Regions from separate parts of the Pseudarthrobacter sp. NPDC058196 genome, predicted to be linked through region 1. Evidence: predicted binding sites of a transcription regulator. Region 1 holds the regulator's gene; each other region holds the start of a gene.

Region 1 (9,245 bases):
ACAAGATCGACCTTCCGGCAGCGCAGCCGGAGAAATACGCAGCCGAACTGGCCAACCTCATCGGTGGCGACCCGGAGGACGTCCTGCGCGTATCCGGCAAGACCGGCGCAGGTGTCGAGGCCCTCCTGGACAAGATCGTCCGCGACCTGCCCGCCCCGAAGGGCGACCCGGATGCGCCGGCCCGTGCCATGATCTTCGACTCCGTCTATGACACCTACCGCGGCGTGGTCACCTACGTCCGCGTCGTGGACGGCATGCTGCACCCCCGTGAGCGCATCCAGATGATGTCCACCAGGGCATCGCACGAGCTGCTGGAAATCGGGGTCAGCTCCCCGGAACCCACGCCGTCAAAGGGCCTCGGCGTCGGTGAAGTGGGTTACCTCATCACCGGCGTTAAGGATGTGCGCCAGTCCAAGGTGGGCGACACCGTCACCAACCTGGCCAAGCCGGCGGCCACGTCCCTGCCCGGCTACGCTGACGCCAAGCCCATGGTGTTCTCCGGCCTGTATCCGCTGGACGGGGCCGACTACCCGGTACTCCGTGACGCCCTCGAAAAGCTCATGCTCAACGACGCCGCCCTGGTGTATGAACCGGAAACCTCAGCCGCCCTGGGCTTCGGTTTCCGCGTGGGTTTCCTGGGTCTCCTCCACCTTGAGATCACCCGTGAGCGCCTGGAACGCGAATACAACCTGGCGCTCATCTCCACCGCACCGAACGTTGAGTACGAGGTCACGCTGGAGGACAAGAAGGTGGTCCAGGTGACCAACCCCAGCGAGTATCCCACCGGCAAGGTCGCCGAGGTGCGCGAACCCATGGTGTCCGCCACCATCCTGGCGCCCAACGAATTCGTCGGCGCCATCATGGAACTCTGCCAGGCCCGCCGCGGCGTCCTGGGCGGCATGGACTACCTGTCCGAGGACCGGGTGGAGATCCGCTACCGCCTCCCGCTGGCCGAGATCGTGTTCGACTTCTTCGACATCCTGAAGTCCAAGACCCGCGGCTACGGGTCCCTGGACTGGAAGGCTGACGGTGACCAGGCAGCCGACCTGGTAAAAGTCGACATCATGCTCCAGGGCGAGCAGGTGGACGCGTTCAGTGCCATCACGCACAAGGACAAGGCCTACGCCTACGGCGTGATGATGACCGGCAAGCTGCGCGAACTCATCCCGCGGCAGCAGTTCGAGGTGCCCATCCAGGCGGCCATCGGTTCCAGGATTATCGCCCGTGAAAGCATCCGCGCCATCCGCAAGGACGTGCTGGCAAAGTGCTACGGCGGCGACATCTCCCGCAAGCGCAAGCTGCTGGAGAAGCAAAAAGAGGGCAAGAAGCGCATGAAGATGGTGGGCACGGTGGAAGTTCCGCAGGAAGCGTTCATCGCGGCCCTCACCACGGACGATTCAAAGGACAAGGCCAAGAAGAAGTGACCACCGCGCAGCGGGGGACCCGCTGATGCCCAGCGTCCTTCCCCTTGGCGACCCGGCGCCGTCGGACGGCCTGCTGCCTGCGCAGGCAGCGGACGGTGCGGCGGCACGGGCCTTCGGCTTGTATGTCCACATCCCGTTCTGTGCCGTGCGCTGCGGGTACTGCGACTTCAACACGTATACGGCCACGGAACTCGGCGGCGGCGCCTCCCAGGATGCCTACGCGGGAACGGCGGTCGCCGAAGTGGCGCTGGCCGCGCAGGCACTGAAGGGTTCCGGCGTCCCGGCACGCAAGCTCAGCACCGTTTTCTTCGGCGGCGGCACGCCTACGCTCCTGCCGGCCGACGACCTCGCCATGATCCTTCGTGCCGCCATCGACCAGTGGGGAATCGAGGAGGGCGCGGAGGTCACCACCGAGGCCAATCCCGATTCTGTCACGCCCGAATCCCTGGCCATCCTCAAGGAAGCCGGCTTCACCCGGGTGTCGTTCGGCATGCAATCCGCCGTCCCGCACGTATTGAAGGTCCTGGACCGCACCCACACCCCGAGCCGGGTTCCGCAAGTGGTCCAGTGGGCGCGGGAGGCGGGACTTGCCGTCAGCCTGGACCTGATCTACGGCACACCCGGGGAATCCCTTGCCGACTGGCGGTATTCCCTCGAAACAGCATTGTCCTACGAGCCCGACCACATCAGCGCCTATGCGCTGATCGTCGAGGACGGCACCAAGCTCGCCGCACAGATGCGGCGCGGCGAGGTCCCGGGAATCGACGACGACGACCACGCCGACAAGTACGAGCTCGCCGACGAGCTCATCACCGAAGCCGGGCTGGGCTGGTACGAGGTCAGCAACTGGGCACGGACACCGGAGCAGGCCTGCCGGCACAACCTGGCCTACTGGCGGGGCGACGACTGGTGGGGGATAGGGCCGGGCGCACACTCGCATGTGGGCGGGGTGCGCTGGTGGAACGTCAAGCACCCCGTGGCCTATGCCAACCGGCTCTCGCAGGGCCTTTCGCCGGCTGCGGGCCGGGAAACCCTGGATTCGGACACCAGGAGGCTGGAGCGGGTGATGCTGGAGGCGCGGCTGCAGTCAGGGCTCGATGTCTCGACGCTCAGCACTTTGGGCCGCCATGAAGTGGCGGGCTTGATCGCGGACGGCCTGGTGGAACCGGCCGCGGCGTTCCACGGACGGCTGGTCCTCACCCTGAAGGGCCGGCTCCTGGCGGACGCCGTGGTCCGCAGGATCCTTCCCGACTAGCGCTACTTAAGCCAACGCAGGTTGTACGGGTAGCGGTGCGGCTGGCCCCGGTTGACGTGGATCCCTGCGGCCACCGAGAAGCAGGTCAGCGCAACCCAGATCAGCGTGGCGATGACAGCGAAGATGTTGCCCACATAGGGAATGAACACCAGGATGTTGGCCAGGACCGCGGCGATGGTGGGCGGCAGGCTGAAGTTCAGCGCTTCCTTCGATTCCTGCGCGGTGAATGGTCCCCGGTCCCTGAAGATCAGGTAGATCAGCAGGGAAGGAACGCACCCCAGGATCCCGCCGAAGTGGGCCAGCGTGGCCCATTGGCGGTCTTCGCTGGCCGTGAGCGGGAGCGCATTGGCGGGGACGCCATGGTACTCGGAACGGCCTTGGCCATCCCTGTGATCACGTGCGTTTTCTGCCACAGTCTGTTTTCCTTCTGGGGTGCAAGTGGTGCTGATGACTAATGAGGGGTCGGTGCAACGCTGCCAAAAACAAGGCATCGCAGTATCCAGAATACTGGGTCGCGGGGCAGGAGCAGCCCTCAGGGCACGGTGAGGAAATCGATCACTTCCTCAACCCGTCCCAGCAGCGATGCTTCCAGGTCGGCGTACGAGCGCACGGCACCGAGGAGTTTTTGCCACCCCAGGCCAATATCTTCCTTCGTGGAGTGCGGCCAGCCGAAGGCTTTCAAGATGCCGGTCTTCCAGTCCTGCCCGCGGGGAATCGTCGGCCACTGCTGGATGCCCAGGACAGATGGGCGGATAGCCTGCCACACGTCCACGTAGGGGTGGCCGACAATAAGGACATTTCCGGCGGCGCCTGGGGACGCCATCACGGCGTCGGCAATCCGCGATTCCTTGGAATCGGGCACCAGGTGGTCCACGAGCACCCCAAGCCGCCGCCCAGGTCCCGGCCTGAAGGCCGCCACGGCCGCCGTGAGGTCGTCGATGCCGTGCAGGGGTTCGACGACGATGCCTTCCAGCCGAAGGTCATCTCCCCACACCTTCTCCACAAGCTCGGCGTCATGCTTGCCTTCCACCCAGATCCGGCTGGCCTTTGCCACCTGGGCGCGCTGCCCGGCAACCCGCACCGACCCGGAAGCGGTCCGCCCTGCGGCGGGACCGGCAACAGCGCGGGCGGGCGCAGGCGGCATCAGGCGGATCGGCTGGCCCTCCAGGAGGAACCCGAAACCAAGCCGGAAGGAACGCGACTTTCCGCGCCGGTCCTCCAAGGCCACCACATGCATTCCGCCCGACTTCTCCACCCGCGTGACAGCTCCAACCCATCCGGACTGGACATCCTCGAGCACCATGCCGCGCTCCACGGGAACCTCCGGCAGCTCGGTCCGGGGAGGGGCGGAAATCCCGCGGGGGCCCCAATTCTGGTAATCCATGGATTCGATCCGCCTCGCACTAGGTCCTCACCCCCCGAGTTTCGCCCGGAGCGGTACCAATGCTAACAACGGGGCGAGGCATAATAGACTGTTAGCACTAAGGCATGTCGAGTGCTAACCCCTGGGCGGCACCGGACGGGGCACGAGCCCGGACCTGGATGGAGGTGGAGAGTGAGCGAGCCACGCAAACTGGAAGTGCTGCGGGCAATCGTGGAGGACTACGTCCACTCCCGCGAGCCCGTCGGCTCAAAGGCGCTGGTGGAGCGTCATCATCTCGGCGTTTCCAGCGCCACCATCCGCAATGACATGGCGGCACTGGAAGATGAGGGCCTGATCACCGCCCCGCACACCAGCGCAGGGCGTATTCCCACGGACAAGGGCTACCGCCTGTTTGTGGACCAAATCTCGGCGGTGAAGCCCCTGTCGGCAGCAGAGCGGCGTGCCATCCAGTCACTCCTGGAAGGCGCGGACGACCTCGACGACGTCCTGGACCGCACGGTCCGCCTCCTGTCCCAGCTGACCAACCAAGTGGCAGTGGTCCAGTACCCGCACCTGAGCAGGGCCCTGGTCCGCCACATCGAATTCGTGCTGCTGGCCCCGCGTAAAGTACTGGTGGTGCTGATTGCCAACAGCGGCAAAGTTGAGCAGCGCGTGATCGACGTCGGCCAGGACCTCGGCGACGAGGCGCTGGCGGAGTTGCGGACCCGGTTCCTCGGCGCCTTGGGCGGAACGTCACTGAGCCGCCTCGCCCAGGCCCTGCCCGCCGTCGTCGCCGCCACGCCGCACCCTCACCGCCAGGCCGCGCACGCACTGGCGCTTGGGCTGGAGGTCCTGGCCCAGAGCAGCCGGGAAGACCGGATGGTCATGGCCGGAACGGCCAACCTGGCCCGATCCAACGTAGACTTCCCCCTCAGCATCGGCCCGGTTCTCGAAGCCCTCGAGGAGCAGGTGGTGATGCTGCGGCTGCTGAGCGAAATGGCCCAGGACCACCGCGGCGTGGCCGTCAGCATTGGACGGGAGAACCCCTACGATGGCCTCGCTGAGGCGTCCGTGGTGGCCACAGGCTACGGCCCTGACAGCGCCGCCAAGGTAGGGATCCTTGGCCCCACACGGATGGACTACCCCACCACCATGGCCGCCGTCAGGGCCGTAGCCCGCTACCTTTCCAGGATTTTGGGGCCCTGATCCTCCGTTGCCGGAGCACCTCCGGCTGGCGGACCGGACACCGGGGCCAACTGCACGCAGTACAACAAGGAAGAGATACGAACTTTGAGCAGCCACTATGACGTCCTTGGAGTCTCCCCCGAAGCTACGGGCGAAGAGATCAAAAAGGCCTACCGCAAACTGGCCCGCACCCTCCACCCGGACGTAAACCCCGGAGCGGACGCGTCCGAACGCTTCAAGGCAGTCACTCACGCCTACGAGGTCCTCTCCGACCCGCAGAAGCGCCGCATCTATGACACCACCGGCAATGAGAACGGAACGGACAACGGCTTCGGCGGCGCCGGCTACGCGGGCCAGGGGTTCGCGTTCCAGGACATCTTCGACACCTTCTTCGGCGCCGGCGGCACGTCCGGTCCGGCGTCCCGGGTGCGCAGGGGCCAGGACGCGCTCATCAGCGTCAGGATCGACCTTCGCGACGCCGTCTTTGGCGTCAACAAAAAGCTCGAAGTGGACACCGCCGTCGTCTGCCCCACCTGCGACGGATCATGCTGCCGCCCCGGCACGCACCCCGAGCGCTGCGATATCTGCGGCGGCAGCGGCCAGGTCCAGCGGGCCGTCCGCTCCATCCTTGGCCAGGTCATGACGGCGGCGCCCTGCGGCACCTGCGAAGGCTTCGGCACGGTCATCAAGGATCCCTGCAACGAATGCAGCGGCCAGGGCCGCATCCGGAGCCGCCGGTCGCTGACCATCAAGGTCCCCGCCGGTGTTGCCACCGGAACCCGCATCCAGCTCTCCGGCCAGGGCGAAGCCGGCCCGGCCGGTGGCCCGGCGGGCGACCTCTATGTGGAGATCCGGGTCAACAACGACGCCACCTACGTGCGCGAAGGCGATGACCTGCACGCCACTTTGCACATCCCCATGACCGCGGCCGCCCTCGGCACGGACGTCAGCCTGGAAACTTTCGACGGCAGCCAGGAGATTGACGTCAAGCCCGGTACACAGTCCGGCGAGATTATTACCCTCCGCGGGCTGGGGGTCACCCACCTGAGGGGCTACGGTCGCGGTGACCTGAAAGTCCACCTCCAGGTCGACACTCCCGCCAAACTCGACGCAGCGCAAGAGGACCTGCTGCGCCAGCTTGCCAAGCTTCGCGGAGAACAGATCACCGAGGGTAAGCTCGCTGCCAGCGGCGGCATGTTCGCCAAGCTCCGGGACCGGCTCGGTAACCTGTAGCGGTGAGCAACCCCGTATTCTTCACCAGCCCCGGCTCGCTGGACGGCCTGGCTCCCGGTCAGGTCTTCGTCCTGGAGGGACCTGAAGCCCGGCATGCAGTCACTGTGAAGCGCTTGTCGCCGGGGGAGGCCGTGGACATAGTGGACGGCGCCGGCGCCCGCATGACCGGCAAGGTGGCGTCAGCATCGTCATCCGCACTGGAAGTGGAGTGCGGTTCCGTGGCGGCCGAAGACAGGCCAGAGGTCCGGCTGGTGCTGGCACAAGCACTGGCCAAGGGCGACCGGGACGAACTGGCCATTGAGACAGCAACGGAACTGGGCATCGATGCCGTCATACCCTGGCAGTCCGAACGGTCCATCGTCCGCTGGAAAGGGGACCGGGCCGCCCGGGCCCACGCCAAATGGCAGTCGGCCGTTGCCGCTGCCGCCAAGCAGGCCCGCCGCGCCTGGATTCCAGAGGTCCGGGACGCCGTCGAAACTTCCGGGCTCTGCAACGCCGTGGCGGCCGCGGACTTGGCCGTCATCCTGCACGAAGACGCTGTCCGTCCCCTGCGCACTGTCCTTGAAGGATGGCAGGGGAATACCGGTATCGGGCCCCGCGAGGTCCTGCTGATCGTTGGGCCCGAAGGCGGCATCAGTCCCCGCGAGGTGACGAGACTCTGTGACAACGGCGCCGTGACGGCCCTGTTGGGGCACCACGTCCTGCGGTCCTCCACTGCCGGCCCGGCCGCCGTCGTGCTGGCCAGCGACATCCTGGGGCGCTGGGCTAGCGCACCTTAAAGGACCGCGTGTCCTCGTTCCGGTCCGGCTCTCCACCGGATCCGGCCTGCGCCACGTGGAGTTCATAGTCACCGGCAGGCAGGCTAAGGGCCAGCGTGAAGGCCCCCGCCTGGCCCTGTTCAGCGGCCGTCGTCGTTTCGCCGGTCAGGAAAGGTGTCTTGCCCCCGCCGTTGTCCGCAACCTGCAGGATTTGCCAGTGGAGCTTGGCTCCCGGCGACGTGCTGCGGCCGGAGATCTTCACGCTGCCGGCCGGGACCTCGGTATTCTCCTGCGGATCGATGATCCAGACAGGCGCCACCAGGCCTGCGGCGCGCGTCATCAGGGCGCCCAACTGGACCTTCCCGAACGCGACGTAGTCCGTGTGCCCGTCCACGAGGATCCTGACCCGGACCTGCTGGCTGGTGTCGACCAGCCCCGAACTCGCGGCCGCCGCGGTGGCCGTATAGATCAGTTGCTGGATAGCGCGGGCAGCCATGTCGGTGTCCAGGTTGCTGTTGAACGCGTCCGCCGACACGTCCACGGTGATCACGTCTTTGCCTGAAATCGAGGTGGCCAGCTTGTCCGGGTTCTGCCATGGCGTGAAGAAATCGGGGTCGAGCGGCTTCTCCGACATCATGGCGCGCAAGGCCCGCGTTACCGGGTTGTCCTGCTCTGGGACGTCGCGGAATTCGCGGTACAGGAAGATGTTGCCGCCGCTGCGGCCGATCCAGTACACGGGCGCCTTGTTGGACGACTGGGTGGTCTCCAGCGGGGCGCTCGTGGACGGTGCGTCCGGCATGCTCCCGCCGGTCGCCGGAACCGAAGCAAGGGTGCCGGTGGGCGATGGACCGCCTTCTGCGGTGCAGCCCGCCAGAATGGGAACCAGCACCAGGACTCCTGCCAGGACAGCCGGGCGCAAGCGGCCCTTCGTTTGGCCTGTCCTTTTGGGCACAGAGGTATCCGGCACTGTCTTGCCCTTGTCCTTTCGTGGCGTGGCGGGCCGATCCCCTGGCGGCCTGGAGTTCCAGCAGTTGCTGGATTTCCAGCATTACACAGCGGTACGGCCGCGCAGCGGTTCTGTGGCCGTACCGCCCCAACTGCAACGGGAACGATATGAGGCCGATATGAAGTTGATACCAAACCGCCGTGCCCGCGGGGATATGCAGCGAACCGCCGTACCCGTCGCCGCCCCCTGCTGGCGTAAGATGAAAGGATCGCTGGGCGAGGAGCACCGTGCAACGGGCACCCCCTCCGGCACGGAAAATTGGATTGAAGAACTTCGAGGGGACCACAGGCCTGCGGGCCAGCACCATGACTGAATCAGCAAATGGTAAGCGCCGGCTCAACACAGGCGACGGCAGCCCGGGGGAGTTTCCCCACTCACTGCCGGGCACCAGGACCGAAGTCGTCCTGTTCGAGAACTCGGACCAGATGGTTCAATCACTTGGCAGCCACGATGAAGCGCTGCGGTTCATCGAAGTCCAATTCCCGGACGTCAATTTCCACGTGCGCGGCAACGAGCTCTCCATCAGCGGGCCGGCCAGCGACGTCCCCCGGATCATGCGGCTCCTCCAGGAGGTCCGTGGCCTTGTGGCCCGCGGCACGGTGATCACCCCCGCCGTGCTGCAGCAACTGGTGGCGCTCCTGCGCACCCAGTCACTGCAGAACCCGGTGGACGTCCTCACCCATGACATCCTCTCCAGCCGCGGCAGGACCATCCGCCCCAAAACGCTGAACCAGAAGAACTACGTCGACGCCATCGACGCCAACACGGTGATCTTCGGGATCGGACCGGCAGGTACCGGCAAGACGTACCTGGCCATGGCCAAAGCTGTCCAGGCCCTGCAGCAGAAGGAAGTCAGCCGCATCATCCTGACCCGCCCTGCGGTAGAGGCAGGGGAGCGCCTTGGGTTCCTGCCCGGAACGCTGAGCGACAAGATCGATCCGTATCTTCGGCCGCTTTACGATGCCCTGCACGACATGATGGATCCCGAGTCCATCCCTCGGCTGATGGCCGCCGGGACCAT
Region 2 (10,602 bases), on a different contig from region 1:
GCATTACTCCGTCGCTCAAGCCGGCTGACACCACGGTGGTGGGCTTCCTCAAGGACATCGCGCCGGACATCAAGGGCGCGCCACCGGTCCCGCCGGTGGGTGCGGGAAGCGTCCAGAACGTCATCAAGCGCTACACGGATGAAGTGTTGTACGACCGCCTGACACCGCAGGCGGCCGCGGACGCTTTCAAGAAGGAAGTGGAAGGGATGCTGGCTTCCGCCCGGAAATAGCCCCGGGGAACACAAAAAATGCGGCCCCCTCCTGAGGAGGGGGCCGCATTTTTAGGTCAGCGGGACAGGTCCCGGCAGTGGGCTTAGAAGCCGCCCATGCCGCCCATGCCGCCCATGTCGTCTCCACCGGCGGGGGCAGAAGCCTTCTCGGGCTTGTCTGCCACCACAGCTTCGGTGGTGAGGAACAAACCGGCGATGGACGCCGCGTTCTGCAGGGCAGAGCGGGTGACCTTGACCGGATCGTTCACGCCGGCTGCCAGCAGGTCGACGTACTCGCCGGTGGCTGCGTTCAGGCCGTGGCCTGCGGGCAGGCCACGGACCTTGTCGACAACCACGCCGGGCTCGAGGCCGGCGTTGAAGGCGATCTGCTTCAGCGGGGCGTCGATGGCAACGCGGACGATGTTGGCGCCGGTTGCTTCGTCGCCGGACAGCTGCAGGTTGGCAAATGCCTTGGCACCGGCCTGGATGAGGGCTACACCGCCACCGGCGACGATGCCTTCTTCAACCGCGGCCTTGGCGTTGCGGACGGCGTCCTCGATGCGGTGCTTGCGTTCCTTGAGCTCAACCTCGGTGGCGGCACCGGCCTTGATGACTGCAACGCCGCCGGCGAGCTTGGCCAGGCGTTCCTGCAGCTTCTCGCGGTCGTAGTCGGAGTCCGAGTTCTCGATCTCGGCGCGGATCTGGGATACGCGGCCGGCGATCTGGTCGGCGTCGCCGGCACCTTCGACGATGGTGGTCTCGTCCTTGGTGACGACAACCTTGCGCGCCTGGCCCAGCAGTTCGAGGCCTGCGGTCTCGAGCTTGAGGCCGACTTCCTCGGAGATGACCTGGCCGCCGGTGAGGACGGCGATGTCGGCCAGCTGTGCCTTGCGGCGGTCACCGAAGCCCGGAGCCTTGACGGCGACGGACTTGAAGGTGCCACGGATCTTGTTGACGATCAGGGTGGCCAGGGCCTCGCCCTCGATGTCTTCGGCGATGATCAGCAGCGGCTTGTTGGACTGCATGACCTTTTCGAGGACAGCAACCAGTTCCTTGACGTTGGAGATCTTGGAGTTGACGATCAGGATGTACGGATCCTCAAGGACCGTTTCCTGGCGCTCGGCGTCGGTGACGAAGTAGGCGGAGATGTAGCCCTTGTCGAAGCGCATGCCTTCGGTGAGTTCAAGCTCCAGGCCGAAGGTGTTGGACTCCTCGACCGTGATGACGCCTTCCTTGCCGACCTTGTCCAGGGCTTCGGCGATGAGGGCACCAATTTCGTCGTCACCGGCGGAGATGGAGGCGGTGGCCGCGATCTCTTCCTTGGTTTCGATCTCCTTGGCGGAGGCCAGGAGTTCGCGGGTGACAGCTTCAACGGCCTTCTCGATGCCGCGCTTGAGGGACAGCGGGTCGGCGCCTGCGGCAACGTTGCGCAGGCCTTCCTTGACGAGTGCCTGGGCCAGCACGGTTGCCGTGGTGGTACCGTCGCCGGCGACGTCGTCCGTCTTCTTGGCAACTTCCTTGACCAGCTCTGCGCCGATCTTCTCGTAGGGATCGTCCAGCTCGATCTCCTTGGCGATGGAAACACCATCGTTGGTGATCGTGGGGGCGCCCCACTTCTTTTCGAGGACGACGTTGCGTCCACGCGGGCCGAGGGTGACCTTAACGGCGTCGGCGAGGGTGTTCAGGCCACGCTCAAGGCCGCGGCGTGCCTCTTCATCAAATGCAATGATCTTGGCCATAACGGCAATAGTCCTTTCGGGACAGTCGTTAAGAATGAACCTTCGCTGCAGTGCCCGCGACGGACGATCCTTCGACAGGGGCCTCTGTATGCCACCGGCTGGGGATCTCACTGAAGTGAGGCGTTTCTTTCGCTCTTCGACCGGTGCCTTGCGCGGCCGGCCGGAACCGGGCGTTGCTTAGCAGTCGGTACGTCAGAGTGCTAACTCCATAATTAGCACTCCCCCGGTGAGAGTGCAAGCGAAATGACCCCGGACGGGCAGCTGGCGGCGGTCGGTTCGCCGAGGGCGATCAGCCCGGATGTCCGGCTGTCTCCCGCCCGCTCGGAGCGGGAATGTTGTCCGGCCCGTAAGTAAAGACGGAGAAGGACGCCATGGTGATATCCCCGTTCGCATCAAAGGCAATGGGGCCCGACTCGCCGTCGTAATTGATCTCCGGTCCGGCAGCCAGGCCGCCCAGGCACGCCTTGTAAGTCACGCACGGCGCAGCGGCCGTTCCGGCGCCTGGTGCCGCTGTCCCGCCCGATACCGGGATCAGGTTGGCGGCGATCGAGCGGCCGGCGTCGTCCTGCGCCCGTGCCGCTGCCAGCGCTGCCAGGGTCACGGCGTCGTAGGTTTCGGCAGCGTAGGAGACGTCCTTCAGGGTCGGGTCCACCGCTAAGAGTTTTGCCTGGAAGGCGGCGGAAGGCAGCTGGCCCGGGACCACCGCGCGGGCACCATCGAGGACCTTGGGACCGAGACCGGAGCCGTAGCGGGCGAAAGCGCCGTCGCTCATGATGATGCGTGAACCGCCAAGGCCGGCACCGTTCAGCGCGGACAGTGCGCCTTGGGCGCCCTCACGGGCTATCAGGACGACGGCGTCCGGCTTGGTTTTGGCGATGGAGCCTGCCGCCGTGGCGGCGTCCCCGGTTGTGAAGCCGGCACCTGGAAGGACGGTAAGCCCGGACTGCTTTGCCGCTTCCGTGACGGCCGCCTGCAGGTCCTTGCCGTAGGAACCTGCCTGGTACAGCACGCTGATGCTGGCTGCGCCGCCGTCCTTGGCGAGTTTGGCCAACACCGGGCCTTGCGCGACGTCGGCCGCCGCAGTGCGGAAGTAGTAGCCGCCGCTGGCCATTCCGGTCAGGCCGGCGGCGGTGTTGGCCGGCGAGATGAGCGGTATGTGCGCGCGGGACAGGACGTCGACGGCTGCCTCCGCGTGGCTGGAGTCGGTGGGTCCGATGACCACGTCCGCCTTGGCGGCCAGCAGGGATTTCGCCTGCCCGGCGGTGTCCTGGTCCGGATGTGCGGGCAGCAGTTCGACGGGGCGTCCCTTGTGTCCCCCCGCGGCGTTGATGTCCTGGACGGCAAGCTTGGCGGCCGCGAGCTGTGGCTGGTTCAGGAAAGCGTTGTCGCCGGTGTTGTCCAGGACCAGGCCCACCCGGAGGACGCCGTCGCCGGATGCCTCGGCGGACTCCACCCTGGCATTTCCGCCTGTCCCGGAGCACGCTGTGGTGCCGAGAACGGCTGCCAGGGAAACGGCCAAGGCAGTGCAAAGCGCAGGACGGTGCATCGGCTTCACTCGGCGGGCCGGACGTTTTCCGCCTGCGGGCCTTTGTCGCCCTCGCCGACCTCCAGCTGCACCCGTTGGCCTTCCTCGAGGGCCCGGTAGCCTTCGCCCCGGATCGCAGACCAATGGACAAAGATGTCATCACTGGAGCCGTCAACAGTGATGAAGCCGTAGCCTTTTTCAGCGTTGAACCATTTGACGGTTCCCAGTGCCATGGTGACCAACTCTTTTCCGTTGCGGCCGGATGGGCCGGCGCTGTTGCGTGCAGCCCCGCGGGCCGTGGCCTGGAATCACTCTAGCCAACAGCCGCTGCGGGTCGCGGGCAGCGGCAGGCCCGGAGCCGGGAACGTTATGCAGGCGTAACTGAGGCCGCCCGGCTACCGGTAACCAGGGCCCAAGACCACCACGAGCGGCACCTGGAACTCGGTGCTGCTGACGACGGTGGGGATGTTCAACAGCGCCCCGAGCTCCTGGGCGCTGGCCAGTTGCTGGGGACCGGAGTAGTAGATCACGGAGGATTTCTGCGGCGCACCGGACCAGTTGCCCACCTGTCCGAGCCGCCAACCATCAGCCTGGACTGTTCCGCCAATGCGGCTGGCCAGTCCTGCGGTACCGGCCGCGTTGTAGATAGCGACTGCCTGCGTCCGGTCGACGGCGGCCTGCTGGGTGGCCGAAGGCGTCGGCTCCGGGCTGGTGCTGGACGGCCCGGCGGTGGCCGAAGGTTCGGCCGCGGCTGGGGGCGTGGTTGCCTGAGTGGAGGAAGCGGTGGAACCCGTCCCGGCCAACGCAGTGGATTCCACGCTGGCCGATGCCTCGGTTGCCGTGGCGTTGAAGCCGAGCTTGGGGAGGATCAGGAAGGACACCAGGCCGATGGCCAGCGCCGCCACGCCCACTGCGAGGATGGGCCACAGGCGCACCCGGGATGGGGCCGAGGCCGTCCGGTGGACACCTTGTCGCGACGCGGCCTCGGGGACCTTGTCGAATTCATCGCGGGCGTATTTGGTCATGATGGAAGGACATCCTTGTTGATTGCTGCCAGGGTCCCGGCCTGGGGTGTGTTAAGCGTCGGATCCCAGGCGGCGGGCGGTGCGTGCACGGTGGCGCGACGTACGTAGTCTACGCAATCTCTTGACCAGCATGGGATCGTGGGCCAGGGCATCCTCGCGGTCGATCAATGCGTTGAGGAGCTGGTAGTAGTGGGTCGCCGAGAGGTCGAACAGCTCCCGGATGGCCTGTTCCTTGGCGCCGGCGTACTTCCACCACTGCCGTTCCAGCGCCAGCATCTGCTGTTCGCGCTCGGTGAGGGAGGAATCACGGAGCAGAAAATCCGCCAGCAGGGACTTCCGTGGCTCCTGCTCCGGCAGGTGTTCCCGGGCCGGTTCCGCCACGGCACACTCCTTCGCTGGTTACGGTATATGTCTCACCCCCATGCTACCGGGCGAATAACAGCAGTGTCATTCGGGCTGGCCTTCGAGACGCTTTGCCGGCCCGCAGGCGCCTCCTGCAAGAATGGAACGATGTTTGAATCGGATGCGCTGTTCGACCTGCAGCAGGACCCGGTGGACGCCACCCGCTTCAGCGATCTCGCCAAGCTGCCCCTGGCAGAGCTCATGGCGCCGGACTGGGCGGCGGCACTGCAGGGTGTGGAAGGAAAGCTGCGGTCAGTGCTGGCCTTCCTTGCCGGCGAAGAGGCGGCCGGGCACCAAATCCTGCCGCCGCCGTCGAACGTCCTGCGCGCGTTCCGCCAGCCGCTCGCCGGCGTGAAAGTCCTCATCGTGGGGCAGGACCCCTACCCCACGCCGGGGCACGCCGTCGGGCTCTCCTTTTCCGTGGACGCGCGAACGCGGCCGCTCCCCCGCAGCCTGGTGAACATCTACCGGGAACTCGAATCGGACCTGGGCATTCCGCCGCGCGTCCACGGCGACCTGTCCGCCTGGGCGGAACAGGGAGTCCTGCTCCTGAACCGGGTGCTCACCGTCAGGGCCGGGTCCGCGGGCTCCCACCGGGGCAAGGGCTGGGAGGACATTACGACGACGGCGGTCAGCGCAGTGGCCGGACGCCGCGCCGCGGACGGGTCCAGGGCGCCCCTGGTGGCCGTCTTGTGGGGCAAGGAAGCAGAGGGGGTCAGTCCCCTGCTGGCCGGTGCGCCCATCGTCGCCAGCGCGCACCCCAGCCCGTTGTCCGCCTCACGCGGCTTCTTTGGTTCCCGGCCGTTCAGCCGTGCGAACGAGCTGCTGCGGGAACAAGGTGCGCCGGACGTAACCTGGGAGCTTCCGCCGGTGCCCCTGGCTTAGGCTTGCCTGATGAGCACTGTCCCCGCCGCCACCAGCGCTACGAAGAACAACCGCCCCCAGGTCAACCTGACGGTACTGCGCAAGGAGCAGTTGTCCCCGCACATGGTCCGGATCATCGCAGGTGGGGACGGCTTCAAGGACTTCGTCAACAACGCATTCGTGGACCGCTACGTGAAGATCGTTTTCCCGCAGCCCGGCGTGGACTACCCCTCCCCCTTGGATCTGTGGACGGTCCGGGAGACCATGCCCCGCGAGCAGTGGCCGTTTACCCGCACCTACACGCTGCGCTGGGTGGATCACGGGGCCAGGGAGCTCGCCATCGACTTCGTGGTCCATGGCGACGAAGGCCTGGCCGGTCCGTGGGCGGCCAACGCCCAGCCCGGGGAGGCCCTCACGTTCACCGGTCCCGGCGGTGCGTACAACCCCAATCCCGAGGCTGACTGGTATCTGTTCGCCGGCGATGAGGCCGCGCTGCCGGCCATTGCCGCGTCCATCGAGGTGCTGCCTGCCGCCGCGGTGGGGCTGGCCTTCCTGGAAGTCGGGTCGGAGGCCGATATCCAGCCTCTGGACGCTCCGGCCGGGCTCGAGGTCCGCTGGCTGGTCCGCGGCGACGTCCCTGCAGGCTCCAGCACTTTGCTGGTGGATGCCGTGGCCGGGGCGGAGTGGCCTGCCGGCACGGTGGATGTCTTTGCACATGGCGAGCGGGGCTATATGAAGTCCCTGCGCGAGGTCTTCTTCAAACAGCGCGGCCTGGAACGACGCCAGGTGTCATTGTCCGGGTACTGGGCGCAGGGCCGTGTGGAAGACGTGTTCCAAGCCGAGAAGAAATTGCCGGTGGGCCAAATCTAGCGCCGCCGGGCGCGGCGTCGCTCGTTGCTCGCCAGGCTGCGGGTCAGCGGCCTGGCCAGCACGTCGCCGAGGACGATTCCGCCGGCTGTTCCCAGCACGATGGCTCCGGCGCTGAGCATGCCGCCCGCGCCGTTCAGGATTTCCGATTCCTCGACCGTGAGCACATACATGGACCGGAAGATGGTGAGCCCTGGCAGCAGGATCAGCGCCGCGGGCACAGCCACCACAAGCTGCGGCGCGCCCATCCGCAGTGCCACCACCCGAGCCAGGAGGCCGATGACAACGGCCGCCAGCGCCGGAGCGAACCGGTCTCCGATCCCCAGCAGTCCGCCGCCCAACAGGACCAGGTAGCCCGCCACGCCCACTCCCGCCGTCGGCAGCAGGAGCTGCCAGGTGGTCTGCTCGGTGATGCCGATGGCCATCACCGCGGCCGCGACGAACAGGATAAGGACCCACAGATCGTAGGCGGGCGGGAAGGTCTGCGTGACATCGATCCGCTGCAACCCCGTCAGCTCCCCCACCACGAAGGCGACGGCAATGCCGGCCACGATCGCCCCGAAGGTCAGCAGGGTGGACAGGAACCGGCCCGCGGCGGTGACCGGGAAGCCGTTGATGGCGTCCTGCACGGAAGAGACCAGCCGGCCGGTCGGCAGCAGCAACAGGATGCCGCCCACCACCACGATCGACGGCGACGCGGTTAGCCCGAACTGCCAGAGCAACAAAGCAAGGATGGTGACGACGAACGAGCAGCTGGCCGTGGTGAAGAAGTCCGGGACCCGCCAACGCCCCAGTTGCCGGGCCAGCAGGCTGATCCCGATGTTGGCCACGAACGCGATCGCCGAGGACACCACACCGCCGCCCAGCACCCCCACGAACACAGCGGCGAAGACACCGAATGCAGCGGTGACCATCCAGCGCGGATATGGTTTGGGACTGGTGATGGCCTCGTTGAGCCGGCGGATGGCTTCCTCACGGCCCACGCCGCCGGCCACGATGTCCGTGACCAGCTGGTGGACCTTGGCCAGGCCCGCGTAGTTGTTGGTCCAGGACCGCACCACGCGCAGCAGGGCGATCGGCGTCTGGTCCTTGGGGGCGTAATTGATGCCCACGGACTGGTTGGTGATGTCCACCTCGATGTTCTTCAGGCCCAGGGCGGCAGTGACGGCGATGATGCTGGTCTCCACCTCCAGGGCGCCAGCCCCGTAGCGGAACATGGTCTCTGCCAGGTGGAGCGCGAAGTCCAGGGTCTTGCGCGCCGATGTGTCCACGCCGCCCACCTGGATGGTGGGGTTGGCGTAGGGGCTGCCGGCCAGGCGGTCCACGATGCTCAACGGAGCGGTGGGCGGGTTCTCGCCCTGCACCAGGCGGCGCAGCATCCTCCGGGCGGCTGCGTCCTGCCGCAGCTGTGCAGGAGTCAACGGCTCAGTCCTGGGCAGGCCGTCAGTCTTCGGCCTGGACCCTGGCCGTTCGTGGCGGTCAGTCATGCCCGGTTCCTCCCTGTGCGCGGTGTGTGGACGGTCAGGCTGCGCGCTTCAGCGGCAGCTTGCCAAGCAGGGTGCGGGCCGCGGCGGCGGCAGACCTGGCCAGCCGGTTGGCGTGGAAGACCGCAGGCCGTACCGGCATGGTGAAGTCACCTACCAGCTGGACCACCTCCCCGCCGAACCCCTTCTTGAATTCGTAGCCGCCGTGCCCCTCCTCATCCTGGCCGGAGATGCCGAACGTGCCATAGAAGTTGTACCGCGGGTACTCCTTCTCCAGCGCGTGCAGCATCATGCCCCAGTACAGTGAGGTGGCGCCGTTGAAGTAGATGTAGTCCTGGACGGTTCCGCCAATGACGCAGACCACCTCGTCGCCGTAGCAGACGAAGTGGATGGCTGCCACGGTGGCGGTCCCCACGGAATCAGGGAACCTCTCGATGTCCTTGAGGCTCCGCTCGTAGCTGTCCACCAGGTCCTGGACCACTTTGAGCCGGTTGGCCTTTTTCTTGCTGCCGGTTTCTTCCACTTCACGCCGGAGCTCCGCGGCGGTGGCCGACTCCGCTGCCAGGCGTTCGGTGATGGATTTCCGGTAGGCGGGGATGTCGATCTTGGCCATCATGAGCTTGGTGAATTCCGCCGAGGTGGTCCGGAGCAGGTGTTCATAGTAGGCGCGCTCACGGTAGGTGAATCCCTTTTCGTCCCCGGCCCGGCTCAAGGCCCCGTAGAAGTCGTCAAGGGTTTCCAGCGTGGCCTGCTCCAGGAAGACGCCGTTCTTTTCGGCCTTGCGGATGGCCTTCCGGGTCCGGTAGCTGGTGCCCATGATGAGTTCTTCGGCGTCCTGGATTCCCACGAGGCTCTTGATGAACATCCAGTTCACGTTGACGAAGTTCATGTCCAGGCCCTGGTGCCGGAACCCGAGCCGTTCCAGGTCTGCCACGAGCGGGCGGTTGTCCTCGACGTCAGGGTGCTCGGCGCCGTCGGCGTCCCGTGCGATGTACCTGATGTTCGGCGAGATCCGCAGTTCAGCGGCTTTGCGGCCCGCGGCGTGCTTGCGGAGAAGTTCGACGACGCCGCTCACCAGGTTGCGGTCCGCGTAGTCCATGAGGGGTCCCTTGGCGCATTCGCAGATGGTATAGCCGAGCCTGGTCGTGGAGTAGTTAAGTTTTCCGGCGGCGACGAGCTCGCCGCTGCGCCGAACGCCGAAGAATTCCACCTGCTGGCCCCGGGCGCGCTGGAAACGGGCAAAATCGAGGGACTGCAGGAAGCTGTTTTGCGGGTGCTTTACGGCGAAGGCCTCAAACTCGGCGTCGCTGAGGACGGCGTATTCAAGTCCGGTAGCGGCGGAAACAGGATTCAAGGGGTGACCTTCTTCTGGACTCTTCGCGGCCTGGTGGGCACGCGCTGGGCGGACGGTGTTCGGGGCGGGCTGCACGGGGCGTATGGTCCGGCCGTGGGCTGCGGTGGACTGCATCCCACGGGATGCCGGTCAGTAGAACTGCTGGCCGGTCCGGGCGGTTTCAATCCGGCGGAGCACCTTTTCGCCGCCGCTGGTCCAGAGCTTGTGGCGCAGCGGGGACAGGACGTAGTCGTAGCAGCCCACAAAGTCGGTGACGGTCTTGGTGAAGCTGGTCTTGAACATGCCCATCCCGTAGAGGTTGTGGGTTTTGTCCTTGATCCGGGCCGCCGGCGGGGTGCCGCAGAAGTCGTATTCGGTGCAGCCGAGTTCCTGCATGCGGCGGATGGCTTCCCACTGCACCAGGTGTGAGTCCCCGTACTGTTTGCGGTTTTGGGTGGACCCGCCGTCCTTGTAGGTTGCCTTGGCTCCGTAGTTGATCACGAAGGCTCCGACGCTGGGCTTGCCATCCTCGTAGACGAAGAAGAAGTTGCCCTGGCCACGGTTGCAGAATTCGTCCCAGAACTTGGCGTAGTAGTCGTAGCTGCGCAGGGGCATGGAGCCTTTGGCGTTGACGGTGTCGGCCATCAGGTCGTAGAGCGCACGGTAGGTTGCCGGGCCTTGTTCCTGCCGTACCACCTGGCAGCCCTCGCGTTCGGCGCGCCGGATGGCGTTGCGGGCGCGCGAGGAGATCGCTTTGAACACTTCCTCGGTGCTGCCCGAGATATCCAGCAGGGCCGTGGAGTCGTTGGACTGGATGTTAGGGGCTTTGCGGAGGCCCGCTGCCTGGATGTCCTGCTGTGCCTCGGCGGTGTCGATGATGTCCGGTTCCACCTTGATGGTGAAGACGTTCAGTTTCTGGCTGCGGACAAAGGCCGCGCAGGCTTCCAGGGCGGCCTTCAGGTCCGCGGCGGCGGCAACGTCGGGGCCCTTGATGAGGTACCAGAGCCGGCCCAGGACGGGAAATGACTTTTCAAGGACCAGGTTGTAGCTGGAATTTCCAGGGGCTTCCAGGACAAGGAAGCGGACTTTCCAGCCGGTTCCGTTCTTGACCGATGCGTAGGCGGCGGACTGCAGCATGTTGCCGCCGTTGGGGT
Region 3 (10,602 bases), on a different contig from region 1:
ACCCAGACTGCCATCAACACCATCGGTGCCCTGGTGGACGCCGGGAAGACGGTGCTGGTGGTGGGTGACCGCCGGGCCAGCCTGAACGAGGTCTCCGGCCAGCTCGAATCGCTGGGGCTGGAATCCATCCTGTTCCAGCTCTCCGGGAACGTCACGGCGCAGCAGCTGAAAGGCCAGCTCGTTCGGGCAATCGTCCGCAACGAAAAGTCCCTGGAACCGCAGCTTGGCAACCTTCACACCACCCTGACCGAGCATAGGCACGCGCTCATGGACCACGTGGCGTCGCTCCACAACGTCCGGGACCGGTGGGGCTGCTCGCCCTACCAGGCCATGCAGTCGCTCGCGGAGCTCACCTCAATCCATCCGGCGCCGGCCACCACCGTCCGGTTGAAGCGAAGCGTCCTGGACAGCATCCGCGACCGCGAGGAGCTGGCCGGCAGGCTGCGCCGTGCCGCCGAGCTGGGCAGCTTCAGCAAGGCTGCCACCACCAGCCCCTGGCACGGGGCGCGGCTGCTGACCCGGAAGGAAACCGAGGAAGCCCAGGACCTGGTCCGCTCAGTGGCCAAGAGCCTCCCGGTCCTGCGCGACCGCATGGACGCCGTAGCCGAGCACGCCGAAATCCGGCTGGGGGAGTCCTTTGCCGAATGGGGTGAGCAGTTGGAGTTGCTGGTTGCCGTCCGCGGCAGCCTCGACAAATTCACGCCGGACATCTTTGACCGGCCCGTGACGGACCTGATTTCCGCCACGGCCCCGTCAGCGTGGCGCCGTGAACGCGGCATCGAGATGACGTCCATGCAGCGGTCCAGGCTGCGCCGGGTGGCCAAGGAATACGTGCGCCCCGGAGTGCACATCGCCGACCTGCACACATCCTTGGTCCTGGTCCAGGAGCAGCGCGCCCTCTGGGCGGGGTACGCCACAACCCAACGCCATCCTGCGGTGCCGTCCGGCCTGGCCGAAATGAACGCCATGTACCGCTCGCTCGACGGGGAGCTGGCACAGTTGGGCCTAGCGCTCCGGCACACGGAAGCCGGCGGCTCCCTCGCCGCTGTGCCCTATGGCCAGTTGATGGAGCGGCTGGAACGCCTTGTGGCGGATACCGACACCCTCAAGACGTTGCCCGAACGCACCCTGCTGATCGAAAATATGCGGGAGCATGGACTGGGAGAACTCCTCGCCGACCTCGCGGAGCGGGAAGTCCCGGAACGGTCCGTTGCCGCCGAGCTGGAACTGGCATGGTGGCAGTCGGCCCTTGAGGCCATGATCAGCGGCGATGACTACCTGGCCATGTCCGACGGCGATGCCCTCCGCCAGCTCGAAGCCGAGTACCGGTTGGCGGACAACGCCCACATCGCCAGCGGTGCCGCTCGCCTTCGGTGGGACCTGGCGGAACGCTGGCGCGGAGCCATCGCCGAACAGCCGCGCCAAGCCGGCCTCCTGCGCAGCCTGCTCAAGGACGGCCGGGTATCGCTGCCCGCCCTGACCGCCCAGGCCCCTGACCTGATCGGCACGCTGGTGCCGGTGTGGTCTGTCAGCCCTTACCTGATGACCGGGCTGCTCCCGGCGGAGCAACACTTCGACGCCGTCGTGATCCTGGATGCCGAGGCCACGTCGCTGCAGGCCGTCCTGCCGTCGATTGCCCGTGCACGCCAGGTGATTGCGTTCGGTGACCCGCGGATCGCGTCGCCGCGGACCTTTACCGTGGGCGTGGAACGCCTCGCCGCCGGTGAGTCCGCCCACCACCGGGTGGAGAGCGCCTTCACGGCTCTCTCCGCGGTGCTTCCGGTTTGGCGGCTGAATGTGGTGTACAGGGCTGTGGACGAGGACCTCGTCCTGCAGTTGAGCAAGAACTTTTACGACGGCGGCCTGCGCCGGCTGCCCGAAGGCCAGTCAGCCACGGGCTTGGACCGCGCGCTGCTGGTGGAGTACCTGCCGGACGGTACCGGCCTGCCCAGCGCCGACCATGAGGGCGTGGAGTCCGTGGTGGCTGAGGTCAACCGTGTGGTCGAGCTCGTATTCGAGCACGCCCGCCTGCGTCCGCGTACTTCGCTCGCCGTGGTCACCGCCAGCCTGCGGCACGCTGCCAGGATTGGCGAGTCCATCCGCCTCCAGCTGTCCAACAATCCCGGGATGGCCGGATTCTTCGGTGCCGGCCCGGAGTCCTTCAGGGTGGTGGACCTCGAAAGAGCCCAGGGGCTGGTCCGAGACCACGTTATTTTTTCGCCAGGCTTCGGGCGCACCCCGCACGGCCGGGCGCTCCACAACTTCGGGCCATTGTCCGCTGAGGGTGGCAGGGAGAAGTTCGCCTTGGCCATGACGCGCGCGCGCCGGTCCATGCATGTGCTCACCTGCTTCCGGCCCGAGGACCTGGACCACACCAGGCTCACGCACGGGGCGGTGGACCTGTACGCGCTGCTGAACCGCGAAATTTCGGGTAACACTGACCTCGGAACTCCTGCGTCCCGGGCCGCCGCCAGCGAACAGGCACTCGGCGCGGACCCGCTGGTAGCCGACCTGGGTGACCGTTTGCGCGCCCGCGGCGCCAGGGTTTGGCACCAGTATGACGGCGCCATCGACGTTGTGGCCGCGGCTGACCCCCTGAACACCATGGGCAAGGACGAAGCCGACCTGCCACGACCAGTGGCCATCGAGTCTGACGGCACCGGGCAGTACCGCACCATGAGCGTCCGGGAACGCAGCAGGCTCCGCCCGCAGCTGCTGGAACGCCTTGGATGGCGTTACATGCCGTTGTGGACCATCGAGGTATTCACCGACCCGTCGTCCTGTGCCGACCGCATCGCCGGGTACCTCGGGCTGGAAAACCTGGTGCTGCCGGGCAGGACCGTGCCCTCGGCCGGATTCCTTGACGACGACGTTGACCAGGCGCTCAATGGTATCGATGCAGCACCGGCCACAGGGGTTGCCTACCTGCCGCGGAACGCCAATGGCGGGAACCGGAACGACGCCGGAGACACTGCCGCGGGCATCCGCCCAAGCCAGGGCCGGCGGGCCGGTGGCCTGGGCGCCAAGGAGGCTGGCGGCATGGCCGCGCAATACACTGTTTCCGACCAAGAAGGGCCCGCGGAAGATCGGGCCGGGGACGACATGAGCGAGAACGAGAAGACGGAAATGGCAACTGACGGTGGGAATCCGGCAGGGACGCCGCAGTCCGCTCCGGCGGCAGCGCGGGCAACCGCAGGTACCGACGCTATCCTGCCCAGCAAAGCCGCGGAGGACGACGCCCGCAGCTGGGGCGACCGTGAGGACGACCACGACGCCTGGTTGAAGGAACAGAAACCGCCGCACTGGGGCTGACCGGCAGTCAGGCCTCAGCGCCCGGGCAACCGAGGGGTTGCCCGGGAGTCGTTGCCGCGGTGTCACGGCGGACCAACCAGGACGAAGAAAAGCCTGCCCTGCGTGGAAGCTCCAGCCAGCCGGGATGACTGTTCCGCGTTGGCTGCCACCACGATCAACCCGTCGGTCTCCGTTGTACCCAGCCACTGGCCGCTCTGGCCGCCCTTGTTCGAAGTCCACAGCACGGGAACCGCAGACGCCAGCACCTCTGAGGGACCTTGCTGGTCGAACCCGTTGGCAGAGGTGAGCACCACGTTGACCAGCTGGCCGGGAGACACCAGTTGGATGGAGGATGGGTCCGCCATACGGAGCGGAACCGCGGCTGAGCCCGGAGGCGTCCCAATGAGGAGGCCCGGGCCAAGGAGTTGAGCGTCAGTAACGAGCTGGCCTTTTCGCAACGGTCCTGCGAGCTGTTTGCCGGCGGCTGCGGCGGTGTCTTGGAGGAAGCCCTCCGCCACCATTCCGGGCGGCACATGGACGCTGGCCAAATCTGCCGCCGTCACAGCGGTACCTGCCGGAAGATCCCGCGCAGCAGCGAGGGCTGTCACGGTCGAGAGCGGAGCAGGCGTCAGTTGATTGACGGTGATGGCCGCCGCTGCACACAGGAGCAGGGCGGCGGCCAGGCGGCGGTTTCGGCCCAGCCAAAAGGCTACCCGCGCCGGGATGGGGTAGTTCGTCTTGGCGGGACGGCTGGTATTGCGGGACTTTGTGGGAATCCGGAGGCTGTCGCGGCCGCGGCGTGGATATGCAGGCATGCGCCCACGCTATTGGCGGCCGAAGCGCCAGGATAGTGGTGGCGGAAGCTATGTGGACAAAGACGGCCGGCGCCAGAAGGCGCCGGCCGTCGTCGTTATCAGTGCGTGGGCTAGTTGGCCGCAGCAGCCGGGGCGGGCGCGGCGACCGGCGCCGTTGCCGGGGCAGGGGAGACCGAGCTGCCCTTGGAATCGCGGGAATCGGTGCGGTAGAAACCTGAGCCCTTGAAAACCACACCCACACTGTTGAACTTCTTGCGCAGCGCGCCCTCGCATTCGGGACAGGATGTCAGGCTGCTGTCCGAAAACGACTGGACGATATCGAAGGCGTGGCCGCAATCCTTGCAGGCGTAAGCATATGTTGGCACTGGTGCTCCTCCTCTTGGGCAAACGAGAGGTCCCGTGCTGCCATCCGGTAATCCGTTAGCAGTCGCAGGGCCTGAGTGCTAATTCTATCACTGCGTCCGGAAAGGACCGGGCTCAGTCGCCACCCGCCAGGTCCCGGTACCCGGACGGCATCAGGACACCCGGGACCGGGCGGTCGAATTCCTCGGCAGGAATCCGGCCCGCGGGAAGCAGTTCATCGTCGTAGATAACAGCGGCCAACGGTATTTCCTTCCCGGCGGTGGCGAGGTGCCCCAGGAAGGTGTCGTAGTAGCCGCCCCCCTGGCCGATCCTGTTTCCTGACAGGTCCACGGCAGTGGCGGGGATGATGAGCGCCGCTGCGCTCCCGGCCACCTCGGGCCCGTGCCGTCGCCCGGCGGGTTCCAGGATGGGCGCGTACCGGCTGCGTTCGAAGCTGATATCCGGGGCCCAGAACACCCAGCTCAGCTCCCGGCCCGGCTCGCATACCGGAAGCAGGACATCGTGGCCGCTGCCGTGCAGCGCACGGACCAGCGGCATGGTGGGCGGTTCCTTCCCGACACCCAAATAGACGCATACGGTGCCGGGGCGCCACGCGGTGACGGATGCCGCCCACGCTTCCCCGTGGCGCGCCAAGTCCGACCCGGCGGCGTCCAGCTCCGCCTCCGTTCGGGCGGCCCGCCGGCGCCGATGGGCCGCCCGGATATCGTCCTTGACGGGATTCGTCTTCTCCTGCATGGTGTCCTTCCTCGGTGCCCGGCGTTCCGTGGCATCACGGGCGGATGACGGCCCGCTGTGCCGGTGGTTACTGAAATGCTTGACGCTGACGTTAGATTAGTCCGGTGACTACCAGTAACCCCAGAGTCCGCAAAGCCGTCATCCCAGCAGCGGGCCTGGGCACCAGGTTCTTGCCGGCCACAAAGGCAATGCCGAAGGAAATGCTCCCCGTCGTGGACAAACCTGCCATCCAGTATGTGGTGGAGGAAGCCGTCCACGTGGGCCTGAACGACATCCTGATGATTACGGGCCGAAACAAACGTGCACTGGAAGACCACTTCGACCGCGTGCCCTCGCTCGAATCGACGCTCGCCGACAAGGGCGACACGGAGAAGCTCGCCTCCATCCAGGCGGCCAGCCAGTTGGGCGACATCCACTACGTCCGGCAAGGCGACCCCCACGGCCTCGGCCACGCCGTGCTCCGCGCCAAACAGCACGTTGGCGACGAAGCCTTCGCTGTCCTGCTGGGTGATGACCTCATCGACGCCCGCGACGAACTTCTCAGCACGATGATCGACGTGCAGGCGAAGACCGGTGGCTCCGTCGTCGCCCTCATTGAGGTGGAGCCGGCGCAGATCAGTGCCTACGGCTGCGCCGATGTCCAGGAACTGGACGGCGAGGGCTATGTCCGCGTCAACCGGCTCGTGGAGAAGCCCTCACCCGAGGAAGCACCGTCCAATCTGGCGCTGATCGGCCGCTACGTCCTGCACCCCGCTGTATTTGACGTCCTGGAGCACACCGCGCCCGGCCGCGGCGGCGAGATCCAGCTGACCGATGCCTTGCAGGAACTCGCGTCCGGAGACGGGGAGGGCTACGGGGTCTACGGGGTAGTGTTCCGCGGCCGCCGCTATGACACCGGTGACAAGCTCAGCTACCTGAAGGCCTGCGTCCAGCTGGCCGTCGACAGCGATGACCTGGGCCCCGGCCTGCGGGACTGGCTGCCCGGTTTCACCGCCGGCCTTTCCAGCTAGCGGCGTGCGTACCGGTCCCATCTGGCCGGTCACCCTCGAATGCGGTGACCTGGTCCTGCGGCCCATCCGATACCGCGACAAAAGGGAATGGACCGAGGTGCGGTCCAGGAACAGCGAGTGGCTGGCGCCTTGGGAAGCCTCCAACCCCGAACCGGGAGGCGGTCTGCCCGACTACCGGCATATGGTGCGCTCATTGAACGCGCAGGCGGCCCAGGCGACAGCGCTTCCTTTCGTCATCACCGAGCGGACGCCGGGACACCGGAATCCGGCCATAGTGGGCCAGCTGACGGTGTCTTCGATTGTGTGGGGTTCGGCCATGATGGCCACACTGGGGTATTGGGTGGATCGAGGCAGGGCCGGCCAGGGGATCGCGCCGACATCAGTGGCACTGGTGACGGACCACTGCTTCCGGACCCTTGGCCTGCACCGGATGGAAATCAACATCCGGCCGGAGAACGGGCCCAGCCTGCGGGTGGTGGAGAAGCTGGGATTCCGGGATGAGGGATACCGGCCCCGTTTCCTGCACATTAATGGCCGGTGGGCGGACCACCGTTCGTTTGCCTTGACCTCCGAAGAAGTCCCGGAGGGCCTGCTGGCCCCGTGGCTGGCGTCCCGCCCGTCATAAATCCATCGGTTTGTGGACAGGGGTACGACACACCGGGGCTAATGCGGCCTGAGCAGGCATGATGCTCATACGGTTTTGAGTGTGGACTTCCCCCTTAGCAGCTCAGTGATCCTCGTGGTTGCCGTCGCGCTCTGGATCCTTTGGGTAGCCCCGTACGTCCTCCGGAACCGAAGGCGCCAGCAGGCCGCCGGCGACTTCCTGGCAGACGTCCCCGTCGATGAAAGGCCGGACCAGCCCGCCGGCAAAGTCTTGAACGTCGCCGCCCAGCAGGAGAAAGCCATGGAACCCAGGAAGAGTGCCGCAGCCGCTGCCAGTACCCCGCCCCCGGCCCGGTTCCGCATCCGGTACGGCCGGACGGCCTTGGCCCTGGCCGGGCTGCTGTTCTTGGTGACCGCGTTCATGTCAGGTGTGCTCCTTTCCTTCGGTGTGGGATCGCCCGTTCTTCCCCTCACCGCCTTTGCGATTGCCTTCGGTATGGTGGCCCTGCTCCGCTGGCTGGCCATCCGGGACCGCAAAGCGAAAGTCAACGCGGCCTTCCACTCAGCCATGAGTGCGCCTTCCCGGCGCCAGGGGCCGGACCCCATCACCGTGCCTGAACCTGAGGCAGCTCCGGTCCGGCCGGAAAGCCCGCTGTTCGATGCCGAGGCGGGGCAGGCCAAGGCCAAGCCGCTCACTGCCGTGGAACTGCGTGAGGCGGCCCTCGCCGTCGCCGTTGCCGCCGGTGACACCAGTGCGGCCGCCGCCGCAGCAGGTGCTCCCGCAGGCACGCCGTGGGAGCCCGTTGAAGTTCCCAGGCCAACCTACGTTGAGGCAGCCAAGGCTGAGCGTCCCGAGCCCCTGCCGCTTGAACTGCCGGAGGCTCCGAAGGCGGTCGGCAAGCCGTCGCTGAAGCAGGGGGCTGCCGGCGTCGACGCCCCGGAGGCCGCGTCCCAGCCCGCGGGTTCACCGCAGTTGACCAAGGCGCAGAGTGCCTTGAGCAACCTTGACGACGTCCTCCAGCGCCGCCGCGCGTAGGCGGCGGCGCGAAAGTATTCCCATCGCTTTTCCGGGCCGGGCGTGCCAATTTGGTGTTGGACACGGATTATTTGTAGCCTAGGGACACCGGTTCCGCACCCGCCCGGAGTATCACGCAGGTTGCGGCAATTCCCGGGGCTATAGCTCAGTTGGTAGAGCGCTTCGTTCGCATCGAAGAGGTCAGGAGTTCGAATCTCCTTAGCTCCACCAAAAGCTCACCCCTGCATGTTGATTGGCGAAACGCAGTCGAATGCCCGGGCCAGTGCAGCCGGGCGGGCCTAGAGTGGCCCTATGGGAATAATCATCGGACTTCTTGTCATTTGGCTCATTCTGTCTATTGTCGGCTTCGTCGTGAAGGGCCTGCTCTGGCTCGCCATCATCGGCCTGGTCCTGTTCGTCGCAACCGGTGTCTGGGGTTGGCTCAAGCGCAGGACCAACGCCTGACCTGACCGCTGCCGGCCGCAATGCATTCCCCGCCCGGGGCGCCACCTTTGACGAAAGGTGGCGCCCCGGGCGTCGAGTTTTAAATCCAGCCCTTCTTCTTGAAGATGCCGTACATGAGGGCCGCAACGGCAACCATCAGGCCCAGCGCCATCGGGTAGCCCACGGGCCAGTGCAGTTCGGGCATGTTGTCAAAGTTCATGCCGTAGATGCCGGCAACGAACGACGGTGCGAACAGGATGGCCGCCCACGACGAGATTTTCTTGACCTGTTCGTTCTGCTCGGCGCTGGCCTCGTTCTGCCGGTTGGCCGTCAGGGTTCCATCAAGGGTCAGGGCGTTCTGCAACAGATCGCGGAAGGAGTCTGCCCTGGAGATGACCCGTTCAACGTGGTCTTCAACGTCCCGCAGGCTGTGCCGCAGGTCTGTCTCCACGCCGTACTTCTCGAAACCCCGCTTCAGCTGGTCCATCATCTCCGGCAGCGGGTGGATGGCGCGCTGGAACTGGATGACTTCCCGTGCCAGTTCGTAAATCCGGCGGGACACCGAGGAGTCTCCGCTGAACAGCTGGTCCTCGATCTCGTCAATGTCGTTCTCGAGTCCGGCCACCACCGGCGCATAGTCGTCCACCACCCGGTCCAGGAGGGCGTACAGCACCGCCTCCGGCCCATGCTGGAGGAGGTCGGGCCGCGCCTCCAGGCGTTGCCGCACCCTGGCGACCCCGGCCGTTTCGGCATGGCGCACGGTCACAACGAAGTTCTTGCCGGTGAAGACGTGGAGCTCACCGAACTCCACCGTTTCGTTGGCGTCCACGTAGCGGGCAGGCCGCAGCACGGTAAAGAGGTTGTCGTCGTACCGCTCCAGTTTGGGCCGCTGGTGGGCTGAGACGGCATCCTCCACCGCCAGGCCGTGCAGCCCGAATTCCGCCGCCACAGCCGCCATTTCCTCCGCGGTGGGCCGGTAAAGCCCGATCCACGCCATGCCACCGTGCCGGGCGAGGGTTTCGAAGGTTTGTTCCAGGCTTTCGGGCTCCGCATGGCGGACTCCGTTGACGTAGACGGCGTTATCGATGATGGTCATTCAGGAAATCCTAGTCGTCGCAGATGCGGCATTGCTGAGGCCGCTGATGAGGGGCTCGGTCCGGTACGGGATATGGGTGTGCAGGGCCAGTACCGTCTCGGTCCGGATGACCCCCTTGATCCTCAGGACCTGGCGCAGGGATGCCTGGAGATTGTGCGTGTCCGTTGCTACCACCCGGCACCAGACGTCCCCGCGGCCGGAGATTTCGTGGACCTCCAGGACCTGCGGGATAAGCCGGAGCGCCGCCACCACCCCGTCCAGTTCACGGTGGGAGACCTCGATGGTCACGAAGGCCACCACGTCATAGCCCACCGCGTCAAGGTCAACCTCGCGGCCGCCCGGACGCAGGACGCCTGCCCGGAGTAACCGGCGCACCCGGGACTGGGCAGTATTGCGCGCTATGCCCAAGGACTCGCTGAGTTCGCCGATCTGTATCCGCGGATCCCTGATGAGGGCCAGGAGGATCTTCAGGTCAGTGGGGTCCAACTTGTTCACGATCGTCACTCTCCACCACATTGGGATCCAATATTTGATGATTCTGCTCAATTATCCATCCAGGAACGGTTTGATCACGCAATCCTGCCGCACCCTTGAAGCATCACAGTTGTATCCGCGCCGGCGTCCCACAAGGACTGGCCGCTGCGGCGATCCCTAAGGCGGCACGATGACGGTCTTCAGCGAACTGCGCATGCGCCCCACAGCGGCAACGCGCGCCGGGTGGAATGCCTCCACCACGGCCCGGCTGGTTATTTCGGGTGCGGTCATTTTCATGCTCCTCGTGGGCGCCAACCTGGCCACACCGCTGTACCCCCTCCTGCAGTCCAGCCTTGGACTCTCGAGCCTGGATGTCACTGCAGCGTTCGCCAGCTACGTCCTCGCGCTGGTGGGAACATTGCTGCTGGCCGGCCACTGGTCGGACCACATCGGACGGCGGGCAGCCCTCTTGGTGGCTGTGCTGATGGGTCTGGCCGGCGGCTGGATCTTTGCGGAAGCGCAGACGCTGGGAGCGCTCTGTGCCGGCCGGGCCCTGCAGGGAACTGCTGTGGCACTTGCCACCGGAGCCAGTGCCGCCGCCCTGCGGGAGCTGCTCCCGTCCCGGCCGGAGTGGGCATCCCGCTTCACGCTCCTGGCGTCCTCGGGGGGCGTCGCCGCCGGCCCGGTTATCGGCGGCCTGCTGTCGCTGCTTCCCGGCGCCACCACGGCCCCGTACGTCGTCCACTCCCTGCTGCT

Evidence for each region. The regulator HrcA, encoded in region 1, represses chaperone genes, less so after heat shock. The targets are predictions, from matches to a motif close to TTNGCACTCGNNNNNNNCGAGTGCNAA.
Region 2: a site for HrcA is predicted at 2,126-2,152, ahead of groL (chaperonin GroEL). Genes of this name have one in related genera too.
Region 3: a site for HrcA is predicted at 4,527-4,553, ahead of ACFVVC_RS19485 (FmdB family zinc ribbon protein). Genes of this name have one in related genera too.

What each region holds. Positions count from the first base shown of each region.
Region 1 is NZ_JBHVVN010000001.1:545,574-554,818, forward strand. Features, by position in the region: gene lepA (translation elongation factor 4) at 1-1,424, shown strand, start outside; gene hemW (radical SAM family heme chaperone HemW) at 1,450-2,679, shown strand; gene ACFVVC_RS02550 (DUF4870 domain-containing protein) at 2,682-3,092, opposite strand; gene ACFVVC_RS02555 (DUF3097 domain-containing protein) at 3,212-4,063, opposite strand; gene hrcA (heat-inducible transcriptional repressor HrcA) at 4,235-5,248, shown strand; gene dnaJ (molecular chaperone DnaJ) at 5,333-6,460, shown strand; gene ACFVVC_RS02570 (16S rRNA (uracil(1498)-N(3))-methyltransferase) at 6,463-7,239, shown strand; gene ACFVVC_RS02575 (GerMN domain-containing protein) at 7,226-8,110, opposite strand; gene ACFVVC_RS02580 (PhoH family protein) at 8,530-9,245, shown strand, end outside.
Region 2 is NZ_JBHVVN010000010.1:37,381-47,982, reverse strand. Features, by position in the region: gene ACFVVC_RS15215 (ABC transporter substrate-binding protein) at 1-230, shown strand, start outside; gene groL (chaperonin GroEL) at 314-1,948, opposite strand; gene ACFVVC_RS15205 (ABC transporter substrate-binding protein) at 2,238-3,494, opposite strand; gene ACFVVC_RS15200 (cold-shock protein) at 3,500-3,706, opposite strand; gene ACFVVC_RS15195 (LytR C-terminal domain-containing protein) at 3,869-4,498, opposite strand; gene ACFVVC_RS15190 (DUF3263 domain-containing protein) at 4,550-4,879, opposite strand; gene ACFVVC_RS15185 (uracil-DNA glycosylase) at 5,009-5,785, shown strand; gene ACFVVC_RS15180 (siderophore-interacting protein) at 5,795-6,634, shown strand; gene ACFVVC_RS15175 (threonine/serine exporter ThrE family protein) at 6,631-8,118, opposite strand; gene ACFVVC_RS15170 (peptidoglycan bridge formation glycyltransferase FemA/FemB family protein) at 8,153-9,469, opposite strand; gene ACFVVC_RS15165 (lipid II:glycine glycyltransferase FemX) at 9,599-10,602, opposite strand, start outside.
Region 3 is NZ_JBHVVN010000015.1:55,404-66,005, reverse strand. Features, by position in the region: gene ACFVVC_RS19495 (AAA family ATPase) at 1-3,312, shown strand, start outside; gene ACFVVC_RS19490 (Flp pilus assembly protein CpaB) at 3,375-4,106, opposite strand; gene ACFVVC_RS19485 (FmdB family zinc ribbon protein) at 4,217-4,471, opposite strand; gene ACFVVC_RS19480 (5-formyltetrahydrofolate cyclo-ligase) at 4,584-5,204, opposite strand; gene galU (UTP--glucose-1-phosphate uridylyltransferase GalU) at 5,309-6,214, shown strand; gene ACFVVC_RS19470 (GNAT family N-acetyltransferase) at 6,219-6,839, shown strand; gene ACFVVC_RS19465 (hypothetical protein) at 6,945-7,853, shown strand; tRNA gene ACFVVC_RS19460 (tRNA-Ala) at 7,988-8,063, shown strand; gene ACFVVC_RS19455 (hypothetical protein) at 8,145-8,297, shown strand; gene corA (magnesium/cobalt transporter CorA) at 8,377-9,372, opposite strand; gene ACFVVC_RS19445 (Lrp/AsnC family transcriptional regulator) at 9,373-9,867, opposite strand; gene ACFVVC_RS19440 (MFS transporter) at 10,037-10,602, shown strand, end outside.